Regions from separate parts of the Azorhizobium sp. AG788 genome, predicted to be linked through region 3. Evidence: predicted binding sites of a transcription regulator. Region 3 holds the regulator's gene; each other region holds the start of a gene.
What was found. Region 3 encodes PhoB, which activates phosphate uptake and scavenging genes when phosphate is short. Its sites were predicted from a motif close to TGTCATNNANCTGTCAT; they were not measured.
Positions count from the first base shown of each region.

Region 1 (10,190 bases), on a different contig from region 3:
CTACTTCCTCACCTTCTCCACCCTCGCGCTCATCATCGGCCTCATCATCGCCAATGTGGTGCAGCCCGGCGCCGGCATGCACATCGCGCCCGCCTCGCTGGATCCGAAGGCGGTCGCCAGCTACGCCGCCAAGGCGCATGACGCCTCCATCATCGGCTTCCTGATGAACATCATCCCGGATACGCCGATCAGCGCGCTCGGCTCCGGCGACATTCTCCAGGTGCTGTTCTTCTCCGTGCTGTTCGGCATTGCGCTGGCCGGCGTGGGCGATCGGGGCGAGCCGGTGATGAACGTGCTGGTTTCCGCCTCGCAGGCGATGTTCCGGCTGGTGCACATCCTCATGAAGGCCGCACCCATCGGCGCCTTCGGCGCCATGGCCTTCACCATCGGCCGCTACGGCATCGGCTCGGTGGCGAACCTCGCCTTTCTCATCCTCACCTTCTACATCACGTCCTTCCTGTTCGTGGTGGTCGTGCTGGGCCTCGTGGCCCGGTACAATGGCTTCTCCATCTTCGCGCTGCTGCGCTACATCAAGGAAGAGCTGCTGCTCGTGCTCGGCACCTCCTCCTCGGAAGCCGCGCTGCCGAGCCTCATCGAGAAGATGGAGCGGGCCGGCTGCCGCAAGTCGGTGGTGGGCCTCGTCATTCCGACGGGCTACTCCTTCAACCTCGACGGCACCAACATCTACATGACGCTCGCCGCGCTCTTCATCGCGCAGGCGACCGACATCCACCTCAGCCTGGGCGACCAGATCCTGCTGCTGCTCGTGGCCATGCTCTCCTCCAAGGGCGCGGCCGGCATCACCGGCGCCGGCTTCATCACGCTGGCCGCCACGCTCTCCGTGGTGCCCACCGTGCCGCTGGCCGGCATGGCGCTGATCCTCGGCATCGACCGCTTCATGTCGGAATGCCGGGCCATCACCAACTTCATCGGCAATGCGGTGGCAACCATCGTCGTCGCCCGCTGGGAAGGCGAACTGGACAAGGACAAGCTCGCCGCCGCCCTCTCCGGCCGCATCTCGGTTGAGGATGACGACCTGCCGATCGAGGCGACCTCTCCGGCCGAGTGACCGGATCGAACACCCACGCATGCAACGGCGGCCCTCGGGCCGCCGTTGTCGTTTTCAGCCGTTGATGACCTCAGCCATGGCGGCATGGAGCGGGATGCCGATCACGACGTTGAAAGAGAAGGTCAGTGCGAGCGCCGCCCGGAGCGAGCAGGCCGCATTGGCCTCCGGCAAGGCGAGCCGCGTGGCGGCGGGAGTGGCGATGTAGGAGGCCGAGGCGGCGAGCGTGCCCAGCACCACCGCGCCGCCCTGTGCGCGCCCACCCGGCGAAAGCCGGCCGGGCGGAAGCGGGGATCGTGACCTTGGATAGGAGCGCGGCACGTTTCGGCCGGCGGAAGGTGCCATGTGGCCCCTCCGCCGGCCGCGGTGATCACCTGTTCAGTGGCGCCTTGCCCGCATCGGCGGGCGCCGCGCCCGTCAGGCGGTCTTGCCCACCTGCCGGGTCTTCCACAGCGAGAACAGGACGCCGCCCGCGATCATGGCCAACGTGACCGAGAGCGAGATGGCGGGGTCCAGCTTGCCGAAGAAGTGGCTCCAGAAGATCTTGATGCCGATGAAGACCAGCACGCCGGCGAGGGCGTACTTCAGATATTCGAAGCGGTGGACCATGGCGGCCAGCGCGAAGTAGAGGGCGCGCAGGCCCAGCACGGCCATGATGTTGGCGGTGAAGACGATGTAGGTGTCCGTGGTGATGGCGAAGATCGCCGGCACCGAGTCCACCGCGAACACGAGGTCCGCCACATTGATCACCACCAGCGCCAGGAAAAGGGGCGTCGCCCACAGCACCACCCGGCCCGTGACCGGATGGGGACGGCGCACGAAGAAGCGCTGGCCGTGCAGCTCAGGCGTCACCCGCATCCGCCGCGAGAGGAAGCGGATGGCGGCATTGTCGGTGACGTCGCTCTCCCCGCCGCCGGTGAACAGCATCTTGAGGCCGGTGACCACGAGGAAGGCGCCGAACAGCAGCAGCACCCAGTCATATTCCTGCACCAGCGCCGCGCCGACGCCGATCATGATGCCGCGCAGAACCAGCACCGCGATGATGCCCCACACCAGCGCGCGATACTGATAGGCGCGCGGAATGGCGAAGTAGCCGAAGATCATCGAGATGACGAAGACGTTGTCGATGGAGAGCGCCTTCTCGATGGCATAGCCCGTGAAGTACTGGAGGCTCGCCTCCGCGCCCATGGACAGCCAGATCCAGCCGCCGAAGGCGACGGCGACGGCGATGTAGAAGGCGGAAAGCTTGAGGCTTTCGGCGATGCCAATCTCCTTGTCGTCCTTGTGCAGGACGCCGAGATCGAAGGCGAGCAGCAGGAAGACGATGGCGAGGAAGCTCGCCCACAGCCAGGCGGGCTTGCCGATCACCTCCATCGCAAGGAGGCTCATAAGGGTGTCCATGGGTCTCTTTTCCGGATGTACGGGCGCGACGCCGCGACCCGCGGCGGCACGCAGCCACCGCAGGCCGCGGAACCGGCCTTGATGTTCAAGGGAATGAAGAGGACCGACATGGCGGCGGAATGCGCCGTCAGAGGGGCCCGGGCCTCCGGGGAGTGAACGGGAACCCGATCTGGTTACGAGGCGATCAGATCGGAACGTGCTCCAGGCTCAAAGCGCGGGCTTGAGGACAGGACCCGCGAAACGGCGCCTGCGGACGACCATCACCGGGGCGAAACCCTCGCGCCGGATGTAATCGATCTGGTCCCGCAGTTGCAGTTTCATTTTCTTCAGGCCGAGCACCCGCAGCCCGTCCGGCTGCGGCCGCTTGCGCTCCGAGGCGATCTCCGCCTCCAGCAAAGCGTGGCGCGACGTGAGGGATTTCAGGATCTGGTCCAAGACAACCTCCTTTCAACGGGGAGGAGCATGCGGGATCGGACTTGATAGGTCCAATGCATAGTTTCTATATTCTCCATAGTCTCGACCTATCGTGAACCGCCATGCCCTTCCGTCCGTCCCACCGTCAGCTGGAATATGCGGTCGCCTTGGCCGAAACCGGCCATTTCGGTTCCGCGGCCAAGCGCTGCCACGTCTCGCAGCCCACCCTCTCGGTCCAGATCGCGCAGCTCGAACAGCAGCTCGGCACGCCCCTGTTCGACCGCACGCGGGCGAAGGTGACGCCGACCGCCATCGGCGCGCGCATCGTGGATGCGGCGCGCTCGGTGCTGCTGACGCTGGACGACATCGTGACGGTGGCGGCCACCGGCGCGGACAATCTCGGCGGCCTCATCCGGCTCGGCGTCGCGCCCACCTTCGGACCGTATTTCCTGCCGAACCTCCTGCCGGTGCTGCACGGCAAATATCCCGCGCTCCAGATCTACGTGCGCGAGGACCGGCCCGCCGCCATCGAGCGCGACGTGATGACAGGCGATCTCGACTGCGGGCTCATTCCGCCCCCCGCCTCGGGCCACGCCCTCACCTTCCGCCGCATCTGCCGGGAGGCCATTTATCTCGGCGTCGGCAAGGACCACCGCCTCGCCGCAAGCGGTCGCGTCAAGCCCCGCCAGCTCAAGGGTGAGCGCCTGCTCACGCTTGGGCGCGGCCACCATTTGTTCGAGCGGGCGCGGGAGCTTGCGGCGGCGAGCGGCGCCGACATGCGGGAAGATTACGAGGGCACGAGCCTCGATGCCCTGCGCCAGATGGTGGTGATGGGCATGGGCGCGTCCCTCTTCCCGGAACTCTATGCCAAATCCGAATTCCGCGTGCAGGATCACGTCGCCCTGCTGCAGATCGACGGCTGGCCGGCGAGCCGCGACATGGGCTACATCTGGCGGGCGAGCAACGGGCGGGCCGCCCAGTTCGAGGAACTGGCGCGGGAGAGTGAGCAGGCCTGCGCCGAGCTCGGTCTCAGCGACGATCCGGCAAGGCACGCGCGAGAGCAATAATCGCGCGCCGTCACTCGTTGTGCACGGAACCTTGTGCCTTATTCACCGGATGCTCATCCAAAAGGAGCAGTCAAGACGCGCCACCGGATGTCCGGTGGCCGCACTATCAATCCCAGAAGCCCACGCCTGTCGATTCTGAGGTGCCCTTGGCCAAGTCATAAATGTCGGTCACTTTACCGGACCACGTGTATTCGCGGGCCGTTCCCGAGCCATCATGCTCAAAATAGGTATGCCCCTCCACGGAGGCGACAAACGTACCTATCTTGTAAGTCCCATCATCCTGTTTTTCCAAGATGTTTCCGGAAACATCATAACCCGTCCGGAACGCGGCAATTTGCTTGCCCATGTCAATAACCGCTTCGGCATTCTGAACCGCGATCCGCTCAGAGCCTTGGACGATTTTTGTAAGTCTCTCCTGTTCCTTCGGATCAGTCGCAGCTGCCAGTTGGGATTTATAGGACTCCAGGGAGGCCTTCGCCCCCTCTTTATTGGTCAGAAAATGATTGTACACCCACACGGTTGATAACAGCGCTTGAAACGTGTCAATGATGGCGCTCGGTTTCTCGCTGTCATCGACGGATGACGTCTCGGCCGTGACCTCCGTAGACGACGCGCTCACGCTGGAACGCGACGTCTCCTCCGAGCTGGCGATCCACGTGTCCGTAATGGTGCTGGCAGCCTGAACCCGGGCCGGGCTGGCGTCCGCCTTCAGTTGGCGAGCCTTTTCGATGATCGCCTCGACCGCTTCAGTGCTCGCGGTCGACTGGCTGCTTGTGCCGCTCTGAAACAGGCTCAGCACGCTATAGGAGGCACCAACGCTCGAAACCATGTTTCCCTCCCTGCGGGGAGAAGCCACGGGATCACGTCATGTGAGCGCGGTTCGGGGGAAGCCGACTTCATGTCGGCCAAGAATGAAAAATGCATGGTCAGAAATGCACCTGACCTATAGGAAAGCTTACCGGATAAGACCTTAAGCGACAAGGGCGATCGCGCCCGGCATACCCGCCAGCCCGAACGAAGCCCGGCGTTGGGGGTGTATGGGACTCCGGCCTGCGCGCCGACACCATCGATGCGACAGAGGACCGGGCCGTCCGTTAGACGACTGAACGGTGGCCTGTTTTCCCACCTACCGGAGCCCGAGCGTCACAGCTTTGTCATCAATGGCAGGACATCTGCACCCCGAGCTCAGCCCCGGGGACGATGATGGATTATTTCCGCCGCTTCACCTTCCTGTTCGCGACCCCTGCCTTCGACGCGGACGACCTCGAGGGCGTCCGCCTCAACCAGATCGTGGACGAGATCGGCCGCGCCGGCTTCGAGGTGGTGATGGCGCGCGATCTCGATGACGCGCAGATCGCGGTGCAGACGGACGCCGCCATCGGCTGCATGCTCATCGACTGGGGCAAGAAGGGGCTGGAGGGCAAGACCGCCGCCCTCATCAACCTTATGCGCAAGCGCGGGCTCGACTTCCCCATCATCCTGCTGGTGCGGCGCAAGCGCTTCGAGGATCTGCCGGTCGAAGTGCTGGACTTCATCGACGGCTACGTCTTCCTCTCGGAAGAGACCCCGGCCTTCATCGCCAAGAACCTCGTCTCCCGCCTCAAGCAGTATGCGGAGACGCTGAAGACCCCCTTCTTCGGCGCGCTGGTGGACTATGCGGAGGAAGGCAACCAGCTCTGGACGTGCCCGGGCCATAACGGCGGCGTCTTCTACAGCCGCAGCCCCATCGGCCGGGTGTTCATGGAGCATCTGGGCGAGGCGGTGTTCCGCGACGATCTCGACAATTCCGTGCTCGACCTCGGCGACCTCCTGACCCATGAAGGCCCCGCCCTTCAGGCGCAGAAGGAAGCCGCCAAGATCTTCGGCGCGGAGAAGACCTATTTCGTGCTGAACGGCACCTCCACCTCCAACAAGGTGGCGCTCTCCGCCCTCGTCACAGACGGCGACCTGGTGCTGTTCGACCGCAACAACCACAAGGCCGCCCACCATGGCGCGCTGCTCATCGGCGGCGGCATCCCGGTCTATGTGCCCACCGTGCGCAACGCCTGGGGTCTCATTGGCCCCATGCGCTGGGACAAGCTGGACGAGACGGCGCTGCGCGAGGCCATCCGCACCCATCCGCTGGTGAGCGATCCCGATGCCTGGCAGCGCCCCCGCCCCTTCCGGGTCGCGGTGGTGGAGCAGTGCACCTATGACGGCACCATCCACAATGCCGAGATGATCCTGAAGCGGATCGGCCACCTGTGCGACTACATCCTGTTCGATGAGGCCTGGGCGGGCTTCATGAAGTTCCACCCGCTCTATGCGGGCCGCTACGCCATGGGCCTTTCCGACCTCGGGCCGGACTCGCCCGGCATCATCGCCACCCAGTCCACCCACAAGCAGCTGGCGAGCTTCTCGCAGGCGTCCCAGATCCACATGAAGGACCGGCACATCACCGGCCAGAAGCGGCGCGTGGAGCATCGCCGCTTCAACGAGAGCTTCATGCAGCACGCCTCCACCTCGCCTTTCTATCCGCTGTTCGCCTCCCTCGACGTGGGCGCGCAGATGATGAAGGGGCGTTCGGGTGAGGTCCTCTGGGACGACACCATTCGGCTCGGCATCGAGCTGCGCAAGAAGATCCGCGCCAGCCGCCGCGAGTTCGAGGAGAAGGAGAGCCGGCCGGAGCGGCGCTGGTTCTTCGAGCCCTTCGTGCCCGAGCGCGTGGCCATTCCGGATGCTGCCCGCCCCGGCGCGTTCCATGACGTGCCGTGGGAGAGCGTGGGCACCGACCAGCTCGCCACCGATCCCGCCTTCTGGCAACTGGCGCCCGAGGCAAAGTGGCATGGTTTCGGCGATCTGGCGCCAGGCTTTGCCATGACCGACCCGAACAAGCTCACCCTGCTGACCCCCGGCTTCGACCGGACCACGGGCGACTATACGGAGCACGGCATTCCGGCCCCGGTGGTGGCGCAATATCTGCGCGAGAACCGCATCGTGCCGGAGAAGAACGACCTCAACTCGCTGCTCTTCCTCCTGACCCCCGGCGTCGAGGCCAGCAAGGCGGGTACGCTCATCTCCGGCCTCGTCGCCTTCAAGCGCCTGCATGACGACAATGCGCTGCTGGAGGACGCCATTCCGGAATTCTTCCGCCGTCGGCCGCAGCGCTATGCCGGCGTGCGCCTGCGCGACCTGTGCGGGGAGATGCACCGCTTCTTCCGCGAGGCGAATGTGAGCCGCCTGCAGGCCCAGCAGTTCTGCCCCGAGCATCTGCCGGAAATGGCCATGTCGCCCCACGACGCCGCCCGCTGCCTCGTGCGCAACGATGTGGACTATCTGCCCATCGACGCCATCTCGGGCCGCATCGCCACCACGCCCTTCGTGGTCTATCCGCCGGGCATTGCCACCATCGTGCCGGGCGAGCGCCTGACGGAACGCGCGCAGCCCATGATTGATTATCTCAAGATGTTCGAGGCGAGCTTCAACACCTTCCCCGGCTTCGAGGTTGAAATTCAGGGCGTTTACCGCGAGATCGATGCCACGGGCCGGGTGCGGCTCTATACCTATGTGGTCAGTGAATAGGATTGCGTCAGGACGCCATGGAGACAGACACCGCCATCGTCATCCGCCCCACCCGTGACGAGGATGTGGATGCGATGCTTGCCATTTACCGTCACCACATCCGCCGCGGCGTCGAGGAGGGTGTGGATGACGGCTCGCCTGAGCCGGACGATCTGAAGGACCGCCGCAAGAACCTGAAGAACCGGCGGCTGCCCCACATCGCCGCCCTCTTCAATGGCGAGGTGGTGGGCTATGCCTATGTGGTGCCGTTCCGGAAGCGTCCGGCCTATCGCTACGCGGTGAAGCACTCCATCTATGTGCATCACGACCACACGGGACGCGGCATCGGTCGCGATCTGATGCAGGGGCTGGTGGATGCCTGCGCCGCCGCAGGCTTCCGCCAGATGATCGGCTATATCGATGCGGACAACAGCGCCTCGCTCACGCTGCACGAGCGTTTCGGCTTCACCCGCGTCGGGATTCTGCCGGGCGTCGCCTATCGCTTCGGCCGCTGGGCGGACACCGTGATGGTGCAGCGGGCCATCGGCCTTGGGGCCACCACGCCGCCGCCGCCAAGCCGCTGATTTCACACACGCCGCGCCTTTCCCAAACCGCCCGAGGACGGTGGCTGGCATCCTTGACCCCTGGTGGGAATTATACAATATTCCAGCCAACGGCAGCGCTGGCACCTCCGGACCCGCTCCGGGGGTGATCGCGCCGGGCCTTCAGGCCACAAGCGCCGCTGCCGCCGTGAAAAGGTCAAACCGATCCGCCACTACAGGCGGCGCATTCCTTGAGGGAGGCTGAACCATGGCCGGCTCCGTTCCTGCGGACCACCACGCGAAATCTGAAGTGCTGGCGCTCATCGACAAGGTGTCCGATCTGATCGGCAACGACGCCTATGCCGACGCGGCGCGCGAGATTGCCGCCTTTGTGAACGGCCGTCCGGGCCTGCGCTATTTCGTGGAAGAGGCCCTGCCCTCCCGCGTGTCCGACCACGTGCTGAAGAAGACCGGCGCCCACGTCGCCTTCACCACCTACACGCTGCGCAACCCCAATTGGGCGACCGAACTCGCGCAGGCCTGCACCGATCCGGAGGCCTTCGAGCGCCTCGTGAAGGGCCTTGAGGCTGCCATCTCCACGGGCAAGAAGGCCGCGGCCTGAGCCGCAGGACCATCCGGCCTTTATCCGATCCAGAGACGCCCCGGCTTCCGACGAAGCCGGGGCGTTCTGCTTTTCATCAGCCCGCGTGCGCGCCGGTGTGGATCAGCGTACCCACATGCTCGCCCCGCAGCGCGGCGGTGAGACGGCCGGGAACAAGACCATTGATGACCTGCACGCGCTCGATGTGGCGGGCCGTGCCCATGATTTCCGTCAGCGTGCGGTCGAAGGGCAGCGGTCCACCCGCCGCCGCCAGTGCCGCGGCGGTCGTCTCCCGCAGCAGTTCCGCCTTCGCGCCGTCCGGCCCCTTGGGATCGGCCGTATAGACGCCGTCCACGTCCTCCACGATGGTTAGCCCGGCCGCGCCCACCGCGTCCGCCACGAGGAACGCGCCCGTATCGGCCCGATGGGGCGGGATGCGGGAGGTGGGGAATTCGTGGTGGTGATAGGGCGGGAAGGCGCTGCCCACCACCGCGCGCGTGGCCTGAAGGTGGATGGCGAGCTGGCTGGCGATGGTCGGGTGTTCCACATAGGAGACGCCCTCCGCCGAGAGCAGTAGCGCCAGCATGTGGCCGTTCTGCCCCGCCTCGCTCGCGGCGAGCGAGGCCAGCGAGCCCACCGGCAGGCCGAGATCGAGACCCACGCTGTAGAGATGCCGCGCCCGGATGCCGGCGCCGGTGAGGATGAGCATCCGGTGCTCCGGCAGGAGGCTGCGCAGTTCGTCGACGAGCGGCAGGATCGCCTCGGCGCCGCGATCCATGATGGAGCGCCCGCCGATCTTCACGACCTGGAGCCAGGGCAGCAGGCGGATGGGGCGCTTGTCGGCCACCGGCTTCACCAGATCGCCGTCCAGCAGGGTCTGGCGGGCGAGCGGCGAGGCGACGTGCTTGATGGTGTTGGTGGTGTCGGACATGCCCGCCCCTCAGTTCGCCGTGATGATGGTGCCCACATGCTCGCCGGCGAGCGCGCGGGTGAGGTTGCCGGACACGAGGCCGTTCACGATCTGCACCTGCCGCACATGGCGGGCAGCCTTGAGCAGATCGAGCACGGGGAATTCGAGGATCGAATCCTGAAGCCCCTTCTCCTTCATCTCGTCCACCGAGATCTTCGGGATGAAGGTGGCGTCCTTCGCCGTCTTCGGATTGGCGGTGTAGAGGCCGTTCTCGTCCTTCACATAGATCATGGCCTTGCAGCCGAACTGCTCGGCCAGCAGGAAGCAGCCCGCGTCCGTGCGATAGGGCGGGATCACGCCTTGTGCCGCCGGGCGCATCCAGAGGCCGTAGGGCGGCATGCCGCTGAATACCACCGCATTCACTTCCGCCAGATAGAGCGGCACGGCGGAGAGCCCGGCGCCATCCACGGCCGAGATGCCGTGCTTGGCGAGCAACTGGCCGAGCATGGCCGCGTTCTGGTCCGCCACCGAGGCGCCGAGCTGGGAGAGCACGCCGGCCGGCAGATTGAGGCCGGCGGCGATGGAATAGAGGTGGCGCGCGCGGGTGCCGGCGCCGGTGCCGATGAGCATCTTGTGCGCCTTGCGGGCG
Region 1 covers NZ_SOBM01000005.1:120,591-130,780, forward strand. The annotation lists gene DFO45_RS14135 (dicarboxylate/amino acid:cation symporter) at 1-1,069, shown strand, start outside; gene DFO45_RS14140 (sodium-dependent bicarbonate transport family permease) at 1,124-1,411, opposite strand; gene DFO45_RS14145 (TerC family protein) at 1,484-2,467, opposite strand; gene DFO45_RS14150 (YdcH family protein) at 2,675-2,902, opposite strand; gene DFO45_RS14155 (hydrogen peroxide-inducible genes activator) at 3,004-3,948, shown strand; gene DFO45_RS14160 (hypothetical protein) at 4,055-4,777, opposite strand; gene DFO45_RS14165 (Orn/Lys/Arg decarboxylase N-terminal domain-containing protein) at 5,152-7,509, shown strand; gene DFO45_RS14170 (GNAT family N-acetyltransferase) at 7,527-8,072, shown strand; gene DFO45_RS14175 (hypothetical protein) at 8,299-8,652, shown strand; gene DFO45_RS14180 (molybdenum storage protein subunit alpha) at 8,729-9,562, opposite strand; gene DFO45_RS14185 (uridine kinase) at 9,572-10,190, opposite strand, start outside.
Region 1: a site for PhoB is predicted at 5,090-5,106, ahead of DFO45_RS14165 (Orn/Lys/Arg decarboxylase N-terminal domain-containing protein). Genes of this name have one in related genera too.

Region 2 (10,190 bases), on a different contig from region 3:
TCCCGCAGGATCAGACCGGACGCAAGGATAAGCACACCCCCGGTAAAACCGATCGCGCCTGTGGAAATCAGCGCATTGCCGATGGTCGAGACGAAAATGACGCTGCCGAAAGCCACCGCCAAAAGCCCGGCCAGCAGTGTGAAACCGCCAAGAGCTACGAGGAAACGCCACATGTCCGCACTCCAAGCCCCGCTCCACGGCCACAGGCCAGGGAACATATTTGCCGCATAAACAGAAAATCGGACAAAGGAAGTTGTCCGACCCCCTCTCGCGCCCTATCTAGGGCGAAGTTGGGGCGGGTCGGTGCGGCGGACCTCAGGACGCCAGCGGCCCATCGACCCCAGCCGGATCGAACGCGGAGACCCCAGATGTCCTTCACGCTTCCCGACCTGCCTTATTCTTACGACGCCCTCGCGCCCTATATGTCGCGCGAAACCCTCGAATACCATCATGACAAGCACCATCTCGCTTACGTCAATAATGGCAACAATTTACTAAAGGGAACGGAATTCGAGGGAAAATCCCTCGAGGAGATCGTGAAGGGCTCGTTCGGCAAGAACGCCCCCCTCTTCAACAATGCCGGCCAGCACTACAACCACCTGCATTTCTGGCACTGGATGAAGCCGAACGGCGGCGGCGCCATTCCGGGCGAGCTTGAGAAGAAGATCGTCGAGGATTTCGGCTCGGTCGAGAAGTTCAAGGAAGACTTCATCGCCGCTGGCGTCGGCCAGTTCGGCTCGGGCTGGGCCTGGCTCGCGGTCAAGGACGGCAAGCTCTCCATCGCCAAGACCCCGAACGGCGAGAGCCCGCTGGTCTCCGGCGCCACGCCGATCCTCGGCGTCGACGTGTGGGAGCACTCCTATTACATCGATTATCGCAACCGCCGTCCGGACTACCTGAAGGCGTTCGTGGATCATCTCGTGAACTGGGAGTACGTGGCGGAGCTTTACGGCAAGGCCATCTGAACTCCATAGTTTACGATATATTTCGGGCCGGCATGCAAAACCGCGTGCCGGCCCTTTCTTTTGGGGCCTGCACATTCGCGTTACCATGCAACGCCGAAGATGTTCGCTGCCTAAACTTTGCCTTCGCGGACGCACACGTTTTAGGCGTAGCCGGTAAGACTTCCCGTTTTGGAGCGGAAGGTTAAGTATCATTCCACCCCGGTGCATAAATTTGTTGCAAATCCCTTACGCGTCGGGAATCAATCGGGTCTCACATTCATGTGAACGCGCGGTGCCGTCGAGGCGCCCTGCGGTGGACACGTTTTCAGGGCTGATACGTCTCGTTCGAGTTGGATTCCGCCTCCATGCGCACCGAAGTACCGCGTCCCAGTCGCTCCCCCGCTCACACCCCCGTGGATACCGTCGCGCTGCTGTTCCTGCTCGCGGTTGCCGCCGTGTCGCTTCTCACCTTCAAGGACTACGGTCTCGGGTGGGATGACTTCACGCATTCGCAGTACGGCAACCTGCTGCTGAAGTACTACAGCTCGGACTTCACCAACCAGCGGGTGTTCTCCTTCGTCAACCTCTACTATTACGGTGGTGGGTTCGACATGATCGCCGCCGGCATCGCCAAGCTGCTGCCCGTGGACGTGTTCAACGTCCGCCGCCTGCTGGGCGCCGCGTTCGGCCTCGCAGGCCTCGCCATCGTGTGGCGCACCGGCCGCCGGCTGTCCGGCCCGTGGGGCGGCCTTGCCGCCATGGTGCTGCTGGCCATCTGCCCGCTCTATTACGGGCACATGTTCATGAACGCGAAGGATGCCCCCTTCGCCGTCGCCATGGCTGCCCTGCTCTACTGCCTGGTACGCGCCCTCGACGAATATCCTTCGCCGACCCCGCGCACCGTGGCCTGGTTCGGCCTCAGCCTCGGCCTTGCCATCGGCACCCGCGTGCTGGGCGTGTTCGCCTCCACCTACTGCTTCGCCGCCGCAGCCTTCCTGCTCGCTTCCGAGAGCCGCTCGCTCGGCTTCAAGAGCGCGGCGCTGCGTCTGGCGCGCTTCACCGTGCTCCTCGCCATCGGCTTGCCCTTCGCCTACTTCGTGCTCGGCGTGGTGTGGCCCTGGGCGGTGGTGGAACCGCTCAATCCCATCCGCGCCCTCGAATATTATTCCCACTTCTGGGAAGTGCCGTGGCGCGAGATGTTCGACGGCCGCCCGGTGCTGGTGCCCGACATGCCGCGCACCTATGTGCCCGTGCTGTTCGGCATCCAGATGCCGGAACTCTTCCTCGCCTGCGTGGTCGGCGGCATCGCCGGAGCCGTGGTCCAGGCCTTCTACGGCACCGAACCGGCCAACAAGCGCGCCCGCTTCATCCTGCTGGTGGCGGCGGCGACGGTCCCCGTCCTCATCACGGTCGCCATGCGCCCGGTCATGTACAACGGCATCCGGCACTTCGTGTTCGTGACGCCGGCCATGGCCCTGCTCGGCGGCGCGGCGCTGGTGTGGCTGTTCCGCCTCCTCGCCAACGCGCCCCTAGTGGCGCGCGGTGCGGCGGCGGCCCTCGTCCTCGTGGGCTTCGGCATGCCGATGAAGGAGTTCGCCAGCCTCCACCCCTATCAGTACACCTACTACAACCATCTGGTGGGTGGCGTGCGTGGCGCGGACTCGCAGTTCATGCTCGATTACTGGGGCCTTGCCTTCAAGCAGGCGGCCGGACAGCTCGACGAATATGTGGACCTGCACCGCATGTCGCTGCCGCAGGGCCGCAAGTTCAAGGTGGCCGTCTGCGGCCCGCACAATGCGGCGGCGCAGGAGCTGGGCCCCCGCTTCGAGACCACCTACGAGACCAAGGACGCGGACTTCGCCCTCATGCTGGGTGAATTCTACTGCGCCAATGTCCCCGCGCCGGTGATCGGCAAGGTGGAACGCGAGGGCGTCACCTACGCCAAGGTCTATGACGTGCGTGGCCGCAGCTTCCCGAGCGTGTTCGCACGCGGGCAGTGACGTCGCCCCGACAGGGACAGGACCGCCAACAAAAAGAGCCGGAGGGCCTGCGCCCTCCGGCTCTTTTGTTTTCCGCCGCGGCGTCCCCCGGGCAACCCGACCGCAGAAGGCATGATGTCCGGGCGGCGCGCCTTGGCCCGCCGCCCGGAGCGATCACTTCGCCTTCAGCAGTTCGCCGACTTCCAGCAGGACGAACTCGTTGTCGTCCGCCTTGTTCGGGTCGCGACCGGCCGAAAACGGCAGGTTGTTGTCGTTGCCGACCACGATGTGGGTGGGGTCCACCATCACCACGTTCTCGATGGTGATGAAGGGGAAGTCGAGCATCCCGTCCTTGCCACCCTGCTTGGCCTTGCCGTTGGGGTCCTTCAGCGCCATCAGGTCGACATAGCCGACCTTGCGCACCAGCTGGCTGGCGGTCTCGGGGCTGAACTCCACCTTGTAGACGCGCTTGAACTGGGCGGTCTTGTCGAAGCAGTCGGAAGCGACCTTCCCCTCGGGGCAGCGCTTGGACGGCGTGCCCTCGGAGACGTCGTCGCGCTCGATGATAAGGCCGCTGGTGGCATCGATCATGTTGAAGTCGCCGATGGCATTGCCCGCGACGGAGAGCGGATACTTCCAGAAGCGGCCGGTCCACTCCTTCTTCTGCAGATCGAACTCGAGGATGCGCAGCACCTCGGCACCGTCCACCTTCTCCTTCTCACCCGTCTCCGGGTTGAGCACCGGGCCTTCCAGCAGCGCATAGAGCTTGGTGCCATCGGGCGAGAGAGCCATGCCCTCGAAGCCCTTGGAGCGCTGGATCTCGAACGCCACCTTGCGCGAGGGATTGGGCGGCGTGGTGATGGCCGGATTGTCCGGCGAGCGCACGACCTTGCCGTCCACCTTGGTGGCATAGACGCCCTTCACCTTGCCGGTGAGATCGGTCTCCACCAGGAACGGCCCCAGCTCCTCGCCGAACCATAGGCTGTCGCCCACCTTCTGGATGGACTCGATGTCGAAGTCCGAGCCGGTGAGATAGCGCTGGGGCGTGCCCTCGAAGGTGATCGGGAACGGCACCTTCTTGTCGGGATCGCGCAGGAACAGGGTTTCCTTGCGCTCGATGGTGCCCGCCTTGAAGTCCATGGCGAGGCGGTGAACCATCAGCATGGCGTCCGGCGAATTGAACTTCGAACCGAAGCCGTTGTCGGTGATGACGAGGAACGTGCCGTTGCCCTCGTTCACGATGCCGGAGAAGCCCTGCACGGCCTGGCCGGGGAACGGCATGGAGATGCCGGTGGCGCGCGGCGCATCCTTCGGCGACAGGAAGCTGACGCCGGGCACCGAGCCCACCTGATCGTTGCGGCTGCGATCAGGAGCGGTGAACTTGCCCGCGACCTTGAGGTCGGCCGGCGCATCCGCCGGGGGCTGGATGTAGGTGGCGGCCGGAAGGACGACATGTCCCTCGACGGTCGCGGGATAGGCGCGGGCCGTCTCCTCAGCCTTGAGGGACGTCGCGAGAGCCGTGCCGGCGAGCAGCACGGCCAGCGTGAGAGAGAAAGAACGCATGGGAAGCGCCTCCTGTTGGCGAGGCGTTCTTGACCCTGCGCGATGTCAGCCGGGCGACAGGGAAACGACAATCCCATGACGTAGCGTCCGGGCTACCTCCCCGCCGTCAGAACCACGTCGTGCAGGCTAAGGGACCGGCCCCTAGAACCACTTGAGGCGCCGGAACAGCGACACCATTCCGACGCCCATGACGATGAAGATGACAGTGATGGCCCAGAAGGCGGCGGGGTCGGTATTGCCCGGAATGCCGCCCACATTCATGCCGAACATGCCGGAGATCAGCGTCAGCGGCGCGAAGATGACGGTGACGGCGGCGAGCACCAGCATGGACTGGTTCATCTGCTCCGCCCGCCGGTCCACGATCTGCTCGCGGATGAGGATGGAGCGCTCGCGCACCGTGTCGAGTTCTTCCGAGAAGCGCGAGACGCGGTCGGCGGCATCGCGCAGGCGGTTGCGGTCCTTGGGGCCGATCCAGGGATCGTCCTCCAGCGAGAAGTGATTGAGCGCCTCCCGCTGCGGGGCGATGTGGCGGCGCAGCTTCATGGCCACCCGGCGCAGCACCAGCACGCGCGGCAGAACATCGCTGGGCGCCTGACGCTGGGCGTCGTCCTCCAGTTCGTCCGCCTCGTCGATCAGCATGGAGACGACGAGATCGAGCCGATAGACGAGGCGCGTGGCGAGTTCCGCCACCATCTCGCCCTGCGTGCGCGGCGCGCGGCGGCGGGAGATGGAGTCCACATAATCGGCGATGGCCGATATGGGCTGGTCCTGCACCGAGACGATGCGCTCGGAATCCACCCACATGGTGAGGGAGGCCATCTCCTCCGGCAGGGAATTGGGATGCAGATTCACGGCGCGCAGGATCAGCAGCGCGCCCTCCTCCAGCACCTGGCAGCGGGGACGCGTGTGCGTCTCCATCAATTCCTCGACGATATGGGAATCGATGCCGCTATGGGTGTGGAGCCACGTATCGCTGCGGTGGGGCAGCCGGCGGAAATGCAGCCAGATGAAGCCGCCCTCTTCCGGCCTGTGGGGATGCGGCTCATCGGCGGGAATGCGCCGGGCGCCCCCCTTGCCGTCGAACAGCCATACATCCAGCAAACCGTCCGAGTTCAGCGGCTTCACGCACATCCCTCCCCTGACGCCCGGTCCGGCCCGCTGGCAGTGCAGCGGGGCGGCCGAGGCTATCGCGTCTTCTCACTGACACGGAAGCGTTACAGTTCAAAGAAGGACGCAAGGGAAGGCGGTAAGGAACTCCTCAGGCAAGCGCGCTGAGCACCCGCACCCAGCTCCGCGTGCCCTTGTGGAAGCAGGTGAGGTCGTATTTCTCGTTCGGGGAATGCACGCGATCGTCATCGAGGCCGAAGCCGATGAGCAGCGTGTCCATGCCCAGCACGTTCTTGAACTGGCCGACGATGGGGATGGAGCCGCCCGAGCCGATGGCGACCGGCGTCGTGCCCCACTCCGCCTGAAGCGCCGTGCGCGCCTTGGCGAGGTCCGGGCTGTCCGGTGGCACGAGCACGGCGCGGCTCCCCTCGCTCTTGCCGAAGGTGACCTTGCAGTCCGCCGGCAGGCGCGCCTGCACGAAATCCTTGAAGGCCGCCGCGATCTTGGCCGGATCCTGATTCGCCACGAGGCGCATCGTCACCTTGGCCGTGGCGGTCGAGGGAATGATGGTCTTCGAGCCCTGCCCCTGATAGCCGCCATAGATGCCGTTCACCTCGAAGGTGGGGCGGGACTGGATCTGCTCGATCAGCGAGCGGTCGCTCTCGCCCGCCGCCACGGACAGGCCCACCGGGCCGAGGAAGGCCTCTGGCGTCAGACCGAGTGCGTTCCAGGCATCGCGCACCGCCTGCGGCATCTCGGCCACGTCGTCATAGAAGCCCGGAATGGTAATGTGGCCCGTGTCGTCATGCACCGCCGCGAGGATGCGGGCGAGGACGTGGATGGGATTGCGCGCCGCGCCGCCGAAGAGGCCGGAATGCAGGTCGCGATCGGCGCCGGTAATGGTGAGCTCGGTGTGCAGGATGCCACGCAGCGAGGTGGTGATCGCCGGTATCTGCGGGTCCCACATGCCGGTGTCGCAGACCAGCGCCACGTCGGCCTTCAGTTCTTCCGCGTTGGCGGTGAGGAAGGCCGGCAGGCTCGGGGAGCCGCACTCCTCCTCCCCTTCCAGCAGCACGGTCACGTCCACCGGCAGCTTGCCCTGCACGGTCTTCAACGCCCGCAGCGCCTCGAGGAAGGTGGACACCTGTCCCTTGTCGTCGCAGGCGCCGCGCGCATAGATCCGGGTCTTGCCATCGGTGCCGGTGGCGATGCGCGGCTCAAAGGGCGGGCTGTCCCAGAGGTCCAGCGGGTCCACCGGCTGCACGTCATAATGGCCGTAGAAGAGCACCCGGCGGGCGGCGCCCGTGTCGGTGCGGCCGATCACCACGGGATGGCCCGCCGTCTCGCGCACGGTGGCGGCGAGCCCGAGGTCGGTCAGCGCCTCGGCGGCGAAATCCGCCGCCTGCCGGCAGGCGGCAGCATAGGCCGGATCGGTGGAAATGCTGGGGATGCGCAGGAAATCGGAGAGCCGCGCCAGGGAGGCGTCGAGCCCGGCATCCACTGCGTTCAGAACATCATCCACACCGGCCATCGCCTTCTCCTCGCCTTCGCGCCACCGCTGATGGGCAGCGACTCATGGGGGCGAATGCTGGGCCGGTGCGGCACGGCTGACAAGGCGGCGCGGTACGCGGGCCCTCAACGAAAAAGCCCTGCCCTACGCCGATGGCGCGGGGCAGGGCTGAACGTCAGTCGAACTGATGCGCGGATCAGTTGGCGGCGACGGCCGGCGCGGCCTCTTCCGCCGGACGGGCGGCGATGGCCGGCTTGTTCATGCGGCGGGCGCGCTGAAGCACCGAGCCGATGCGGCGATAGAGCAGGCGCGGCAGCAGCGGCATGCCGACGGCGGCGTCATAGCCGGCGCGGCTGGCGATGCGGGCGAGCACGTTGGGCGCACCGTCCACCACGAGGACAGCCGGAACCGCGTCCGGCGAATCCCGGAACGGATTGTCCGGCACGTTTTCCGCGTCGTCGGCCTGGATCACAAGAACGTCATAAGCGTTCGCGCCACCTTCCAGTTCGGAAACCGTGGCGAATTCCGTCACAGAACCGACGCCGAGCGCGGTCAGGCCGACGCGCGTCGTCTCGCGACGATCGGCATTGGAATCGATGACGACAATGCGGGCAATGGGCAACACCTTCATGGGGCGCTCCTGATTGGAGGGCGCCGACGCGTGCCGGCACCTGGATTGAGCAGCTCCAGCCGAAAGAGACCCCGCAATCTCATCCGACTTTGGGAAAATCATACCGGGGGTCGTTCGGCCAATCAACCCGCTGACGAACAGACCCCCGAATCCGGTCAGCGGCTTCGGCCGCCGAGAATGCCCCGCAATATGGCTTTTCCGAGTTGGTTACCCACTTGCGACGCCAGCGAGCGCGCCACCGTTCTTACAACCAGCTCCGTCGTGGTCATGCGCGCGGAGCCTGTCCGGGGCACACGCGGGACGCCGCCCGGCGATCGTCCAACCGAACGGTCCGTGGGCTCGGGCCGGCTGTCCGGGGCGTGCTCGCGCGGCACATGGCCCCAGGGGCCGGACGGCGCGTCGGTCACCGGTCCGGAGGTCTGCGCCGCCGGCTCCGCCTCCTCGCGCAGCATCTCGAAGGCGGACCGGGGGTCTTCGGTCACGTCATAAAGCCCCCGCACAGGGCTGCGGGCGATCACCTCCGCCCGCTCCGCATCGGTGATGGCGCCCACCCGCGCGCTGGGCGGGGCGATCAAGGTGCGCTCCACCATGGTCGGCGTGCCCGCGCCCTCCAGCACGGAGACCAGCGCCTCGCCCTTGCCGAGTTCGGTGATGACCCGGGCCGTGTCGAGCTTCGGATTGGGGCGGAAGGTTTCCGCCGCCGCCCGGACCGCCTTCTGGTCGCGGGGCGTGAAGGCCCGCAGCGCATGCTGCACGCGGTTGCCGAGCTGGGCGAGCACGCTGTCCGGCACGTCCAGCGGGTTCTGCGTCACGAAATAGACGCCCACGCCCTTGGAGCGGATAAGGCGGACCACCTGTTCCACCTTCTCCAGCAGCGCCTTGGGCGCGGCATCGAACAATAGGTGCGCCTCGTCGAAGAAGAAGACGAGCTTGGGCTTGTCGAGATCGCCCACCTCGGGCAGGTCCTCGAACAGTTCGGAGAGCAGCCACAGCAGGAAGGTGGCGTAGAGGCGCGGGCTCCCCATGAGCTTGTCCGCAGCAAGCACGGAAATGGTGCCGTAGCCGGAGCGGTCCACCCGCATGAGATCGGAAATCTTGAGGTCGGGCTTGCCGAAGAAGCGATCCGCGCCCTGGTTCTCCAGCACCAGAAGCTGCCGCTGGATGGCACCCACGGTGGCGGCGGAGACGTTGCCATAGTCGCGCGTCAGCGTCTTGGCATTGTCGGCCACGAAGCCGATGACGGCACGCAAATCCTTCAGGTCATAGAGCCAGAGCCCGCGTTCATCCGCGAGGCGAAAGGCGATGTTGAGGACGCCTTCCTGCACCTCGTTCAGCTCCATGAGCTGGGCCAGCAGCAGCGGCCCCATCTCGGAGATGGTGGTGCGGACGGGATGGCCCTTCTCGCCGAACAGATCCCAGAAGATCACCGGGAAGCTGTCGGGGGTGTAGGTGATCCCCACCTCCTGCGCCCGCTTCAGCAGGAAGTCCTTTGGCTCTCCCGGCATCGCGATGCCCGAGAGGTCGCCTTTCACGTCGGCGGCGAAGACCGGTACGCCGGCGCGGGCAAAGCCTTCCGCCAGCACCTGAAGGGTCACGGTCTTGCCCGTGCCGGTGGCGCCGGTGACAAGCCCGTGCCGGTTGGCGAGCCGCAGGGCCAGTTCCTCGTCCTTGCCCGCCGCCGGGCTGTGTCCGACAAAGACCGTGCCCTCGTCCCGTGCCATGGCCGCTCCTCCCTTGACCTCACACCCATAGCGTCGCGCCGGGCACAAGGCCACGGGTGCGCACCCGCCTGACGCACCGTCTTGCCCCTGTTCGGCCCGCTCAGGCAAGGCCCCGGCCACGCTTGCAAGGCCCGGTCTTCACCGTCACCATGCCGCTCCCAGAGACGGCAGAAGAGACCTTCATGGAGACCCTCACCGACCGCCTCATGGCCCGCGTGGGCCTCAGCGAGGCACAGGCCAGATCGGCCGTCCGCGTGCTCTCGACCTTTCTCAGTACGGAAGCCCCGCCCCCGACCCGCGCGCGCCTGCATGCCGTTCTGCCCGACCTCGCGCCGGCCACCGGCAGCGGCGAGCCGGAGGCGGATGGGGACGGCACGAGCCATTTCGGCGGCATGGCCCGGCTGATGCGCGTCGCCGATCGGCTCATGGCCGAGGGCCTCAGCATGATCGAGGTGCAGGCCACGGTGCGCGAGGTGGTGGCCTATGCCCGCGAGACGGCGGGCGACGCCACGGTGGACGAAATCGTCACCGCCATTCCGGGCCTGCGCCACGCACTCTGAACCCTGTCCCATCCGCCAAAGAAAAAGGCCCCCGCGCTGGAGCGCGGAGGCCTCGTCATTCACGATCGGCCAGAAGGCTCAGGCGAAGGCCTTGAGCGCCGCCTTGCCGGCATATTTCGCCTGCGCGCCCAGTTCCTGCTCGATGCGCAGGAGCTGGTTGTACTTGGCGGTGCGG
Region 2 covers NZ_SOBM01000005.1:166,163-176,352, forward strand. The annotation lists gene DFO45_RS24940 (hypothetical protein) at 1-173, opposite strand, end outside; gene DFO45_RS14345 (superoxide dismutase) at 369-965, shown strand; gene DFO45_RS14350 (glycosyltransferase family 39 protein) at 1,310-2,944, shown strand; gene DFO45_RS14355 (esterase-like activity of phytase family protein) at 3,098-4,486, opposite strand; gene DFO45_RS14360 (zinc transporter ZntB) at 4,628-5,611, opposite strand; gene DFO45_RS14365 (dipeptidase) at 5,745-7,124, opposite strand; gene DFO45_RS14370 (hypothetical protein) at 7,300-7,734, opposite strand; gene DFO45_RS14375 (helicase HerA-like domain-containing protein) at 7,890-9,455, opposite strand; gene DFO45_RS14380 (hypothetical protein) at 9,638-10,015, shown strand; gene eno (phosphopyruvate hydratase) at 10,094-10,190, opposite strand, start outside.
Region 2: a site for PhoB is predicted at 4,551-4,567, ahead of DFO45_RS14355 (esterase-like activity of phytase family protein). Genes of this name have one in related genera too.

Region 3 (10,190 bases):
GTCCACTGGGCCTTACAGGCCCCATGCGGGGCCGGCCAAGCGACGGGATCAGGCGCTTGCCTTCTCCAGGCACCAGGCGAGGATGCCCTTCTGGGCGTGCAGACGGTTCTCCGCCTCGTCGAACACCACCGACTGCGGGCCGTCCATCACCTCGTCCGTCACCTCCTCGCCGCGATGGGCGGGCAGGCAATGCATGAATATGGCGTCGGGCGCGGCGCGCGCCATGAGCTTGGCGTTCACCTGATAGGGCTTCAAGAGGTTGTGACGGCGCTCGGCCTCCTTGTCGCCCATGGAGACCCAGGTGTCGGTGATGACGCAATCGACGCCTTCCACCGCCTCTTCCGGATCCCGCATGAAGCGGACCTTGGCCTGCGTGCGCTTGACGAACTCCTTCAGCGCCTGACGCGGAGACAGCTCCTTGGGCGTCGCGACATTGATGGAGAAGTCGAACTGCGCCGCCGCATGGACCCACGAGGCGAGCACGTTGTTGGCGTCGCCGGTCCAGGCCACGCTGCGGCCCTGGATGTTGCCCTTGTGCTCCTCGAAGGTGAGCACGTCGGCCATCACCTGACAGGGATGGGACACGCGGGTGAGGCCGTTGATGACCGGCACGGTGGCGAATTTCGCCAGTTCCAGCAGGTCCTCATGGCTCAGGATGCGGATCATGATCGCATCCACGAAGCGCGACAGCACGCGGGCGGTGTCGGCGATGCTCTCGCCCCGCCCGAGCTGCATTTCCGCGCCCGTGAGCATGATGGTCTCGCCGCCGAGCTGGCGCATGGCCAGATCGAACGACACGCGCGTGCGGGTCGAGGGCTTGTCGAAGACCATGGCGAGCGACTTGCCCGCCAGCGGCTTCTCCTCGGTTCCCGCCTTGCGCTTGGCCTTCAGCTGCTTGGAGAGCTCCAGCACCCCGCGCAGGTCCACTGCCTCCAGATCCGTCAGATCCAGAAAGTGACGCACACCATTCCCGCTCATTCGGCGGCCCCCTTCACCGGCGCGGCTGCAAGCCCGTCCTCGATCCGCCGGCAAGCCGCCTCGATCTTTTCCGCCGCAAGCTTCACTTCTTCCTCGCTGACCACCAGAGGCGGCAGGAGGCGCACAACATTGTCGCCGGCGCCGGGGGCCAGCAGGCCCTCCTCGCGCAGCGCCACCACGAGATCGCCCGCCGGCACATTGGCGCGCAGGCCGAGCAGCAGGCCCTGGCCGCGCACCTCGGCGATGACGCCGGGATGGCGGTCCTTCACGCCGGCCAGAAGCTGCGTGAAGCGCAGGCTGATCTGGTTCACATGCTCCAGGAAGGACGGCTCCAGAACCTTGTCCAGCACCGCATTGCCCACCGCCATGGCGAGCGGGTTGCCGCCATAGGTGGAGCCGTGGGTGCCCAGCGTCATGCCCTTGGCCGCTTCTTCCGTGGCGAGGCAGGCGCCCATGGGGAAGCCGCCGCCGATGCCCTTGGCGACCGACATGATGTCCGGCGTGACGCCCGCCCATTCGTGGGCGAACAGCTTGCCGGTGCGCCCGACGCCGCTCTGCACCTCGTCCAGCACCAGCAGCAGGCCGTGCTCGTCGCACAGCGCCCGCAGGGCGGCGAGGAAGCCGGACGGCGGCACGCGCACGCCGCCCTCGCCCTGGATGGGCTCCAGCAGGATGCCGGCGGTGGCGGGGCCGATGGCCGCCTTCACCGCCTCCAGATCGCCGAAGGGCACATGGTCGAAGCCCGGCAGTTCGGGGCCGAAGCCTTCGAGATACTTGGCATTGCCGCCGGCGGCGATGGTCGCGAGCGTGCGGCCGTGGAAGGCGCCCTCGAAGGCGATGAGGCGGTTCCGCTCGGGATGGCCGGAGACATACTGGTATTTGCGCGCCATCTTGATGGCGCACTCCAGCGCTTCCGCACCGGAATTGGTGAAGAAGACCGTATCGGCGAAGGTCGCCTGCGTCAGGCGCTCGGCCAGCCGCTCGCCGCCGGCGATGCGGAACAGGTTCGAGGTGTGCCAGAGCTTGCCCGCCTGCTCGGTCAGGGCCTGCGCCAGATAGGGATTGGCGTGACCCAGCACATTGACCGCGATGCCGGCGGTGAAGTCGAGATAACGTCGCCCGTCCGTCGTCACGAGCCAGCAGCCCTCTCCCCGCTCGAATTCCAGGTTGATGCGTGCATAGGTCGGCAGAACGGGGGATATCACGGGAACCCCTCCTCACGAGGGTTGAGCGCCGGAGTGGCGCAGGGACAAACGGAAAAAGGCCGCCCAAGCGGGGCAGCCCGACGTGGGTGATTCTAGCTATCGCCCACGCGGGGTCAACATACCTAGCTTGGTTAACGTTTTCGCAACGACTTGGGGAAAACAGCCGGCTGCGTGATTCTGACTCTTCGCGACCCAGCCCCCATATTGTAGTTTCCCACTCGCCGCCTACGAGATGTCGTGCGGCACCGTTCCCAAGTGGCGTCGGCTCCCCAGTCCTGCGCGCGGACAGCGCGTCGCAGGAAGCGGCCGGGGATTCGATGAGGCAGCCAAGGAGGCGAGCGATGAGCTGGAACGACGAGCGCGTCGAACTCTTGAAAAAGCTCTGGAGCGAAGGACTGTCGGCCAGCCAGATCGCGGCTGAACTCGGCGGGATCACGCGTAATGCCGTGATCGGCAAGGTTCACCGTCTCGGCCTGTCGGGCCGGGCAAAGGCTCCGGCCGTCGCGGCCCGTCCGCGCAAGGCCGCCCGTCCCGAGGCGCCCGCACCGCGCCCCCAGGCCCCGACCCGTCCGGCGACCATCGGCAACACCGCCCTCGCCCCGGCCTTCGAGGAACTGGTGGAGACCGCTCCGGCGCCCGCGCCGGAGGCTCAGCCCTCCGCCAACATCGTGCCGATGGGCCAGCGCTGCACGATCATGAATCTCACGGAAGCCACCTGCCGCTGGCCGGTGGGCGAACCGGGGACGGACGCCTTCTATTTCTGCGGCGGACGCAGCCTTCCCGGGATGCCCTACTGCACCACCCATGCCCGGATGGCCTACCAGCCGGTCCAGGATCGCCGGCGGGACCGCCGGGTGGCCCGTCTCTGATCTGTCCTGACCCAGCCCCGCTCCGGCGGGGCTTCGGTTTTCAGGGGCCTTATGACCGTCGAAGACGATGCCCGGCGCGGATGACACGCCGGGCGCGCATCCGTCAGCGCCGGTCCCGCGTCGGATCGTAGCAGGTATAGCCCACGAAGCACTGCGGATTGTCGCGGGTCGGCACCCAGGCCGGGTTGGTCTGCTGGTCCATGGGGCAATAGGCCCCGCTCACCACATAGCGGTCGTAAACCAGCTGAGATGTGGCGAGCACCACGGCACCCTGCTGGCGCACCATGCCGGTGGCCTGCGCACAGCTCATCTTGCGGCTGTCCGGCAGCCCCTGCGCAAGCGCCGCCCCGGAGGCGACGACGGCACCGGCCAGCAGAACCGGCGCCAGAACAGCGCGCGACCAGTTGTTCATGATCCTTAACTCCCGCAGCCGCGTTCGGCGCGGCCCCTTGTGGCGTTCGCCACCGTCTCCGGCGACCGCTCCAACATAGGCTCAGCCGCGGCCTGCTGCCAGCGGGCGGCTCACCAGCCCCAGCCCCAGCGCCAGTCTCCCTTGGCGGGGTCGTAGCAGGTGTAGCCGATGAAGCATTGCGGATTGTCGCGCGTCGGCTCGAAGGCCGGCCGCAGCGCCTGCTGCGGCATGCAGAAGCGCAAATCGCTCACATAGCGGTCGAAGGTGGTCGCGGAGGTGTCGAGCACGATGCCGCCGGCCCGGGCGACCAGCCGCGCCGCCTGGTCGCAGGTCATGGCGCGCGTGTTGGGCCGCGCCTGTGCGCCGGTGGACGCGAAGGGAGGCAACAGCGCCAGGGCGAGGGCCGCCGCCTTCAGGCAACGACCCGACATGCGCACCACACCTGCCATGCTCAGCCTCCCTCGCGCCACCCACGCGGCCATCGGACGGCAGATGGCGTGGCGCACCGCGCCCCTCAATGGGCGCGGGCGAACATTTCGTTGAAGGAATAGCCGGCGCCGCGCACGGTGCGGATGGGATCGGGCTGGCGGCCGCGATTGATCGCCTTGCGCAGGCGGCCCACATGCACGTCCACGGTGCGCTCGTCGATATAGACGTCCTGGCCCCACACGCCGTCGAGCAACTGCTCGCGGGAGAAGACGCGGCCGGGGCTCTGCATCAGGAATTCGAGCAGGCGGAACTCGGTCGGACCGAGATGCACCTCGCGGCCCGAGCGGTGGACCCGATGGGTCTCGCGGTCGAGCTCGATGTCGCCGGCCCGCAGCAGGGTCGCCACATGCTCGGGCTTGGCCCGGCGCAGCAGCGCCCGCACGCGCGCCAGCAATTCCGGCACGGAGAAGGGCTTCACCACATAATCGTCGGCGCCGGTGGCAAGGCCGCGCACCCGCTCGGTCTCTTCGCCACGGGCGGTCAGCATGATGACGGGCAGGCGCTCCGTCTCCGGCCGCGTGCGCAGCCGGCGACAGAGCTCGATGCCCGAAAGGCCTGGCAGCATCCAGTCGAGGATGACGAGATCGGGCACGCTCTCGCGCAGCCGCGTCTCGGCTTCATCACCCCGCCCCACATTGTCGACGGCGTAACCCTCGCTCTCGAGGTTGTACCGCAGGAGGAGCGTCAGCGGCTCCTCGTCCTCGATGATCAGAATGCGCGCAGGCACGTTGGCTTACCCCTGAAGGGTGCGGGTGGGGAAGGTCACCGTGGTCTCGCTGGACGCGTCCGCCTTCGGACGATCGTCGGAGAGCATGTTGCCGGTGACCATGTAATAGACGGTCTCGGCCACATTGGTGGCATGGTCGCCGATGCGCTCGATGTTCTTGGCACAGAACAGGAGGTGCGTGCACACGGAGATGTTGCGCGGATCTTCCATCATGTAGGTGAGGAGTTCGCGGAACAGCGAGGTGTACATGGTGTCGACGCTGGCATCCTTGCGCCACACCTCGAGCGCCTTGGCCTCGTCGCGGCCGGCATAGGCGTCCAGCACTTCCTTGAGCTGCTCAAGCACGAGGTCGGTCATGTGCTCGACGCCGCGCACCAGCTTCTGCGGGTGGTATTCGCCCTCGATGGCCAGCACGCGCTTGCCGACGTTCTTGGCGAGGTCACCGATGCGCTCCAGATCGTTGGAGATGCGCAGGGTGGCCACGATGTCCCGCAGGTCGCTGGCCATGGGCTGGCGCTTGGCGATGACCAGCACCGCCTTTTCCTCGATGTCGCGCTGCATGTGGTCGATGGCAGCGTCCATCACCACCACGCGCTGGGCGGCGGTGCCGTCCCGGCGGATCAGGGCGCCGACGGAATCGGCCACCAGACGCTCGGCCTGGCCGCCCATCTCGACGATCTTGCGGCCCAGTTCCTTCAGCTCGGCATCGAAAGAGGAAACAGTATGTTCAGGCATCAAAACCTCCCCGTGCCGCGTCAGCCGAACCGGCCAGTGATGTAGTCGCGCGTCTTGATCTCCTTCGGATTGGTGAAGATCACGTCCGAGGGGCCGACCTCCACCAGTTCGCCGAGGTAGAAGAACGCCGTGCGGTCGGCGCAGCGCGCCGCCTGCTGCATGTTATGGGTCACGATGACGATCGTGAATTCCTGCTTCAGCTCGTCGATCAGATCCTCGATCTTCGAGGTGGAGATCGGATCGAGCGCCGAGGTGGGCTCGTCCAGCAGGATGACTTCCGGCTTCACCGCGATGGTGCGGGCGATGCACAGGCGCTGCTGCTGGCCGCCGGACATGCCGAGCGCGGAGGTGTGGAGACGGTCCTTGGTCTCTTCCCAGATCGCCGCCTTGCGCAGGCAGCTCTCGACGCGCTCGTCCATCTGCGACTTGGACAGGCTCTCGTGCAGGCGCACGCCGAAGGCGATGTTGTCATAGATGGACATGGGGAAGGGCGTCGGCTTCTGGAACACCATGCCGATGCGGCTGCGCACCACAGTGGAGTCCAGATCCTTGCCCACCACGTTCACGCCGTCGAACATGACCTCGCCCTCGGCGCGCTGGCCGGGATAGAGGTCGTACATGCGGTTGAAGACGCGCAGCAGCGTGGACTTTCCGCAGCCGGACGGGCCGATCATGGCCGTCACGCGCTTCTCCGGGATGGTGAAGTTGATGTTCTTCAGGGCGTGGTTCTGCCCGTAGTAGAAGTTCAGCTTGTTGACCTGAATCTTCGTCGGCGCGTCCGGGGCGCCGGGCTTGGCCGACACGCTGGTGGACATGCTGAGGTTCGGATCGACGGCGGAAGTCATGGTCTAGCCTCGTTCGGATCTCGGGGCCCGGCGCAGCGGGCGGAATTGCGTAGGGAAGCCGGCCCGGTCAGTGCGACCGCGCCAGGACGAGCCGCGACACCACATTGAGCACCAGCACGCCCACCGTGATGAGCAGCGCGCCGGCCCAGGCCAGGGCCACCCAGTCGTCGAAGGGGCTGCCGGCATACTGATAGATGGCGATCGGCAGGCTGGCCATCGGCTTGGACAGGTCCACCGACCAGGAATTGTTGCCGAGCGAGGTGAAGAGCAGCGGCGCCGTCTCGCCGGCGGCGCGGGCGATGGCCAGCAGCACGCCCGTGACGATGCCGGCGCGGGCCGCGCGCCACGTCACCATCATGACCACCTTCCACTGCGGCGCGCCGAGCGCGAAGGCGGCTTCGCGCAGGCCCACCGGCACGAGGTTCAGCATGTCCTCGGTGGTGCGCACGATGACCGGGATCACCAGGATGGCGAGGGCGATGGAGCCCGCCCAGCCCGAGAAGCCGCCGAAGGGCACCACCAGCAGCTGGTAGATGAAGAGGCCGACCAGGATGGACGGCGCCGAGAGCAGGATGTCGTTCACGAAGCGGGCGGCGGAGCCGATCTTCGTGCCCTTGCCGTTCTCGGCGAGGAAGGTGCCGGCGAAGATGCCGATCGGACCGCCGATGACGAGGGCGAGGCCGATCTGGATGAGCGAGCCGACGATGGCGTTCAAGAGGCCGCCGTTCTGGCCCGGCGGCATGGTGATGCGCGTGAAGACGTTGGTGCCGAGCGCCGGAAGGCCCTTGGCGAGCAGCGTGAGCAGGATCCACGCGAGCAGAAGGATGGCGAGGGCGGCGAATCCGACGGAAATCGCCTTGACGGTCGTGTCCTTGGCCCGGCGGGCGGCGAGCGAAGCCATGGTTCGGTTCTTTCTCAGTCGAGGCGCGAACGCACCAGCGCGCGGGACAGCGCGAGGACGATGAAGGAGATGACGAACAGGATGAAGCCCAGCTGCAGGAGCGAGGTGAGCTTCAGCGAGCCGATCGGCGCCTCGGGGAATTCGTTGGCGATGGTGGAGGCGATGGTGGCGCCCGGCGCGAAGAGCGAGGCCGAGAGGCGGGTCGCATTGCCGATGACGAAGGTCACCGCCATGGTCTCGCCCAGCGCGCGGCCGAGGCCGAGCATGATCGCGCCCACCATGGCCGTGCGGCCGTAGGGAACGGAGACGTTCTTGTAGACCTCATAGGTGGTGCAGCCGACGCCGTAGGCGGATTCCTTCAGCATGGGCGGAACCGATTCCAGCGTCTCCACGAACATGGCCGTGATGAAGGGCACGATCATCACCGCCAGGATGAGGCCGGCGGTAAACATGCCCGAGCCCAGCGGCGGACCCTGGAACAGCGCGCCGATCACCGGGATCGGGCCCAGCCACTCGATCAGCGGGGGTTGGACATACGCGGCCATCAGCGGCGCCACGATGAAGAAGCCCCACATGCCGTAGATGATGGAGGGCACGGCGGCGAGCAGCTGCACGGCGACGCCGATGGGGCGCTTGAGCTGCTGCGGCGCGATCTCGGTGAGGAAGAAGGCGATGCCGAAGGAGAGCGGCAGGGCGACGATGACGGCGATGATGGCGCTGAACAGCGTGCCATAGATCATCACCAGCGCACCGTATTTCTCGGTGACCGGGTTCCAGCTCGGGCTCCAGAGGAAGTCGAGGCCGAACTCGCGCAGGGCCGGCAGGCCGCCGAGGAAGAGCTGGCCGATGATCAGGCCGAGCAGCACGAGAACGAGGATGCCGCAGGCCCACAGGGCGCCCACGAACAGCGGATCGGACAGTCCGCCGATGCGCTTGGCCTGATGAATGGGAATTCGGCCCATGTCATCCCTGGTATCGATCGTCGCGTCCATTCCCAGCCCTTCCTGCGTCCCCCGGCTGCGTCCAGTGCCGGTGTGGGTCTTTCATCCACGTCGCCAGGAGCCCCCTGCTCCGGCGTCCGTGCGGGCGGCAGCGCCATGGCATCCTGCACGCATTGCATTCAAAAAGCCGGGACCAGCCCGGCACCCTCCGCGGAGGGACCGGCCCGCACCGGCGAGGGTGCGGGCCGGAGGATCATCAGAACACCGGCTTGCCGTCCGGAGCCTTCACTTCAGCCTTCCAGGCTTCCTCGACGCGCTTCACGACCGCCTCGGGGAGCGGGATGTAGTGAAGCTTCTCGGCGATCTCGCCACCTTCCTTGGTGTAGGCCCACTGGAAGAACTTCATCACTTCCTTGGAAGCGTCCACGTTGGTGGGGTTCTTCGGCAGCAGGATGTAGGTGGCGGACACGATCGGCCACGCATTGGCGCCGGGCGTGTTCAGCATGGAGGCGGCGAAGTCCTTCGAGCCGGCCCAGTCGGCGGCAGCGGCGGCTTCCATGAAGGCCGGGACCGTCGGGGCGACGAACTTGCCGGCCTTGTTCTGGAGCTGGGTCACGACCAGCTTGTTGGCGGCGGCGTACACGAACTCGACGTAGCCGATGGCGCCCTTGGTGTTCTTCACGGTGCCGGCAACGCCTTCGTTGCCCTTGGCGCCCGCGCCCGTCGGCCACTGCACGGAGGTGGCGGCGCCGACCTTGGCCTTCCAGTCCGCGCTGACTTCAGCGAGGTAGGAGGTGAAGACGTAGGAGGTGCCCGAGGCGTCCGAACGATACACCGGGACGATCGCCTGGTCGGGGAGCTTCACGCCGGCGTTGAGGTCGGCGATCGCCTTGTCGTTCCACTTGGTGATCTTGCCGAGGTAGATGTCGGCGAGGACCGGGCCGGTCAGCTTGAGCTGCTCAGTCTGGATGCCGTCGAGGTTCACGGTGGCGACGATGGAGCCGATCACGGCCGGGAACTGCAGCAGGTTGTTGGAGGCCAGCTTCGGACCCTCAACCGGGGCGTCGGAGGCGCCGAAGTCCACGGTGCGGTTGATGATCTGGTTCTGACCGCCGCCGGAGCCGATGGACTGGTAGTTCAGGCCGTTGCCGGTCTTCTCTTTATACTTCGCACCCCAGGACTGATAGACCGGGGCCGGGAAGGACGCGCCAGCGCCGTTGAAATCGAGGGCAGACGCGTTACCGGCGACGAGGGTGCCGGCCACAGCGAGGGCTGCGCCGAGAATATGGGTGAGCTTCACGGGGTTCTCTCCATTGCCAATCAGGTGCTGCCACGGGACGTTCCCGTCCTGACGCAACTTTGGACCGCCCACACATAGCGGTCTGGCCCGAACCTTCTATGACTGGTTCGTGACACCTGAATGACGGATCAAGCCGCTGTATTCACTGAGTTTTTCGCAGCGTCATCGGAGAGGTCGAGGCGCACGGTAAAAGTTGCCCCCTTTCCGGGGGCGCTCTCCACCATCAGCCGGCCCCGATGGCGGGCGACGATGTGCTTGACGATGGCGAGGCCGAGGCCCGTCCCGCCCTGGTCGCGGCTCGCCGCAACGTCCACCCGATAGAAACGCTCGGTCAGGCGGGGCAGATGCTCCGGCGCGATGCCCGGCCCATAGTCCCGCACGCTCACCGCAGCCACATCGCCCTGCGTCCCCGGCTCGCGGGCGATGCGCACATCCACGTTCTGGCCGGAGCCGCCGTATTTCAGGGCGTTCTCCACCAGATTCTCGAACAGGCGGATGAGTTCATCCCGATCGCCGCGCACCGGCATGGCGGTCCCGTCCGTCTCCAGCGTGATGGTGATGGCGCGGTCCTGCGCCAGCGGGCCGAGCGTGTCGCGCACATGGGAGAGGATGCCGCACAGGTCCACCACCGTGTCCGGCCGCACATGCACGTTGAGTTCGATGCGCGAAAGCGAGAGCAGATCGTCGATGAGGCGCGACATGCGGCGGGCCTGTGCGCCCATGATGCCAAGGAAGCGCTCGCGCGCGGCGGCGTCATTCTTGGCGGGACCCAGCAGCGTCTCGATGAA
Region 3 covers NZ_SOBM01000001.1:177,120-187,309, reverse strand. The annotation lists gene argF (ornithine carbamoyltransferase) at 49-978, opposite strand; gene DFO45_RS00885 (aspartate aminotransferase family protein) at 975-2,183, opposite strand; gene DFO45_RS00880 (GcrA family cell cycle regulator) at 2,525-3,052, shown strand; gene DFO45_RS00875 (hypothetical protein) at 3,156-3,464, opposite strand; gene DFO45_RS00870 (hypothetical protein) at 3,575-3,913, opposite strand; gene phoB (phosphate regulon transcriptional regulator PhoB) at 3,979-4,680, opposite strand; gene phoU (phosphate signaling complex protein PhoU) at 4,687-5,415, opposite strand; gene pstB (phosphate ABC transporter ATP-binding protein PstB) at 5,436-6,230, opposite strand; gene pstA (phosphate ABC transporter permease PstA) at 6,328-7,161, opposite strand; gene pstC (phosphate ABC transporter permease subunit PstC) at 7,176-8,153, opposite strand; gene pstS (phosphate ABC transporter substrate-binding protein PstS) at 8,359-9,402, opposite strand; gene DFO45_RS00835 (ATP-binding protein) at 9,531-10,190, opposite strand, start outside.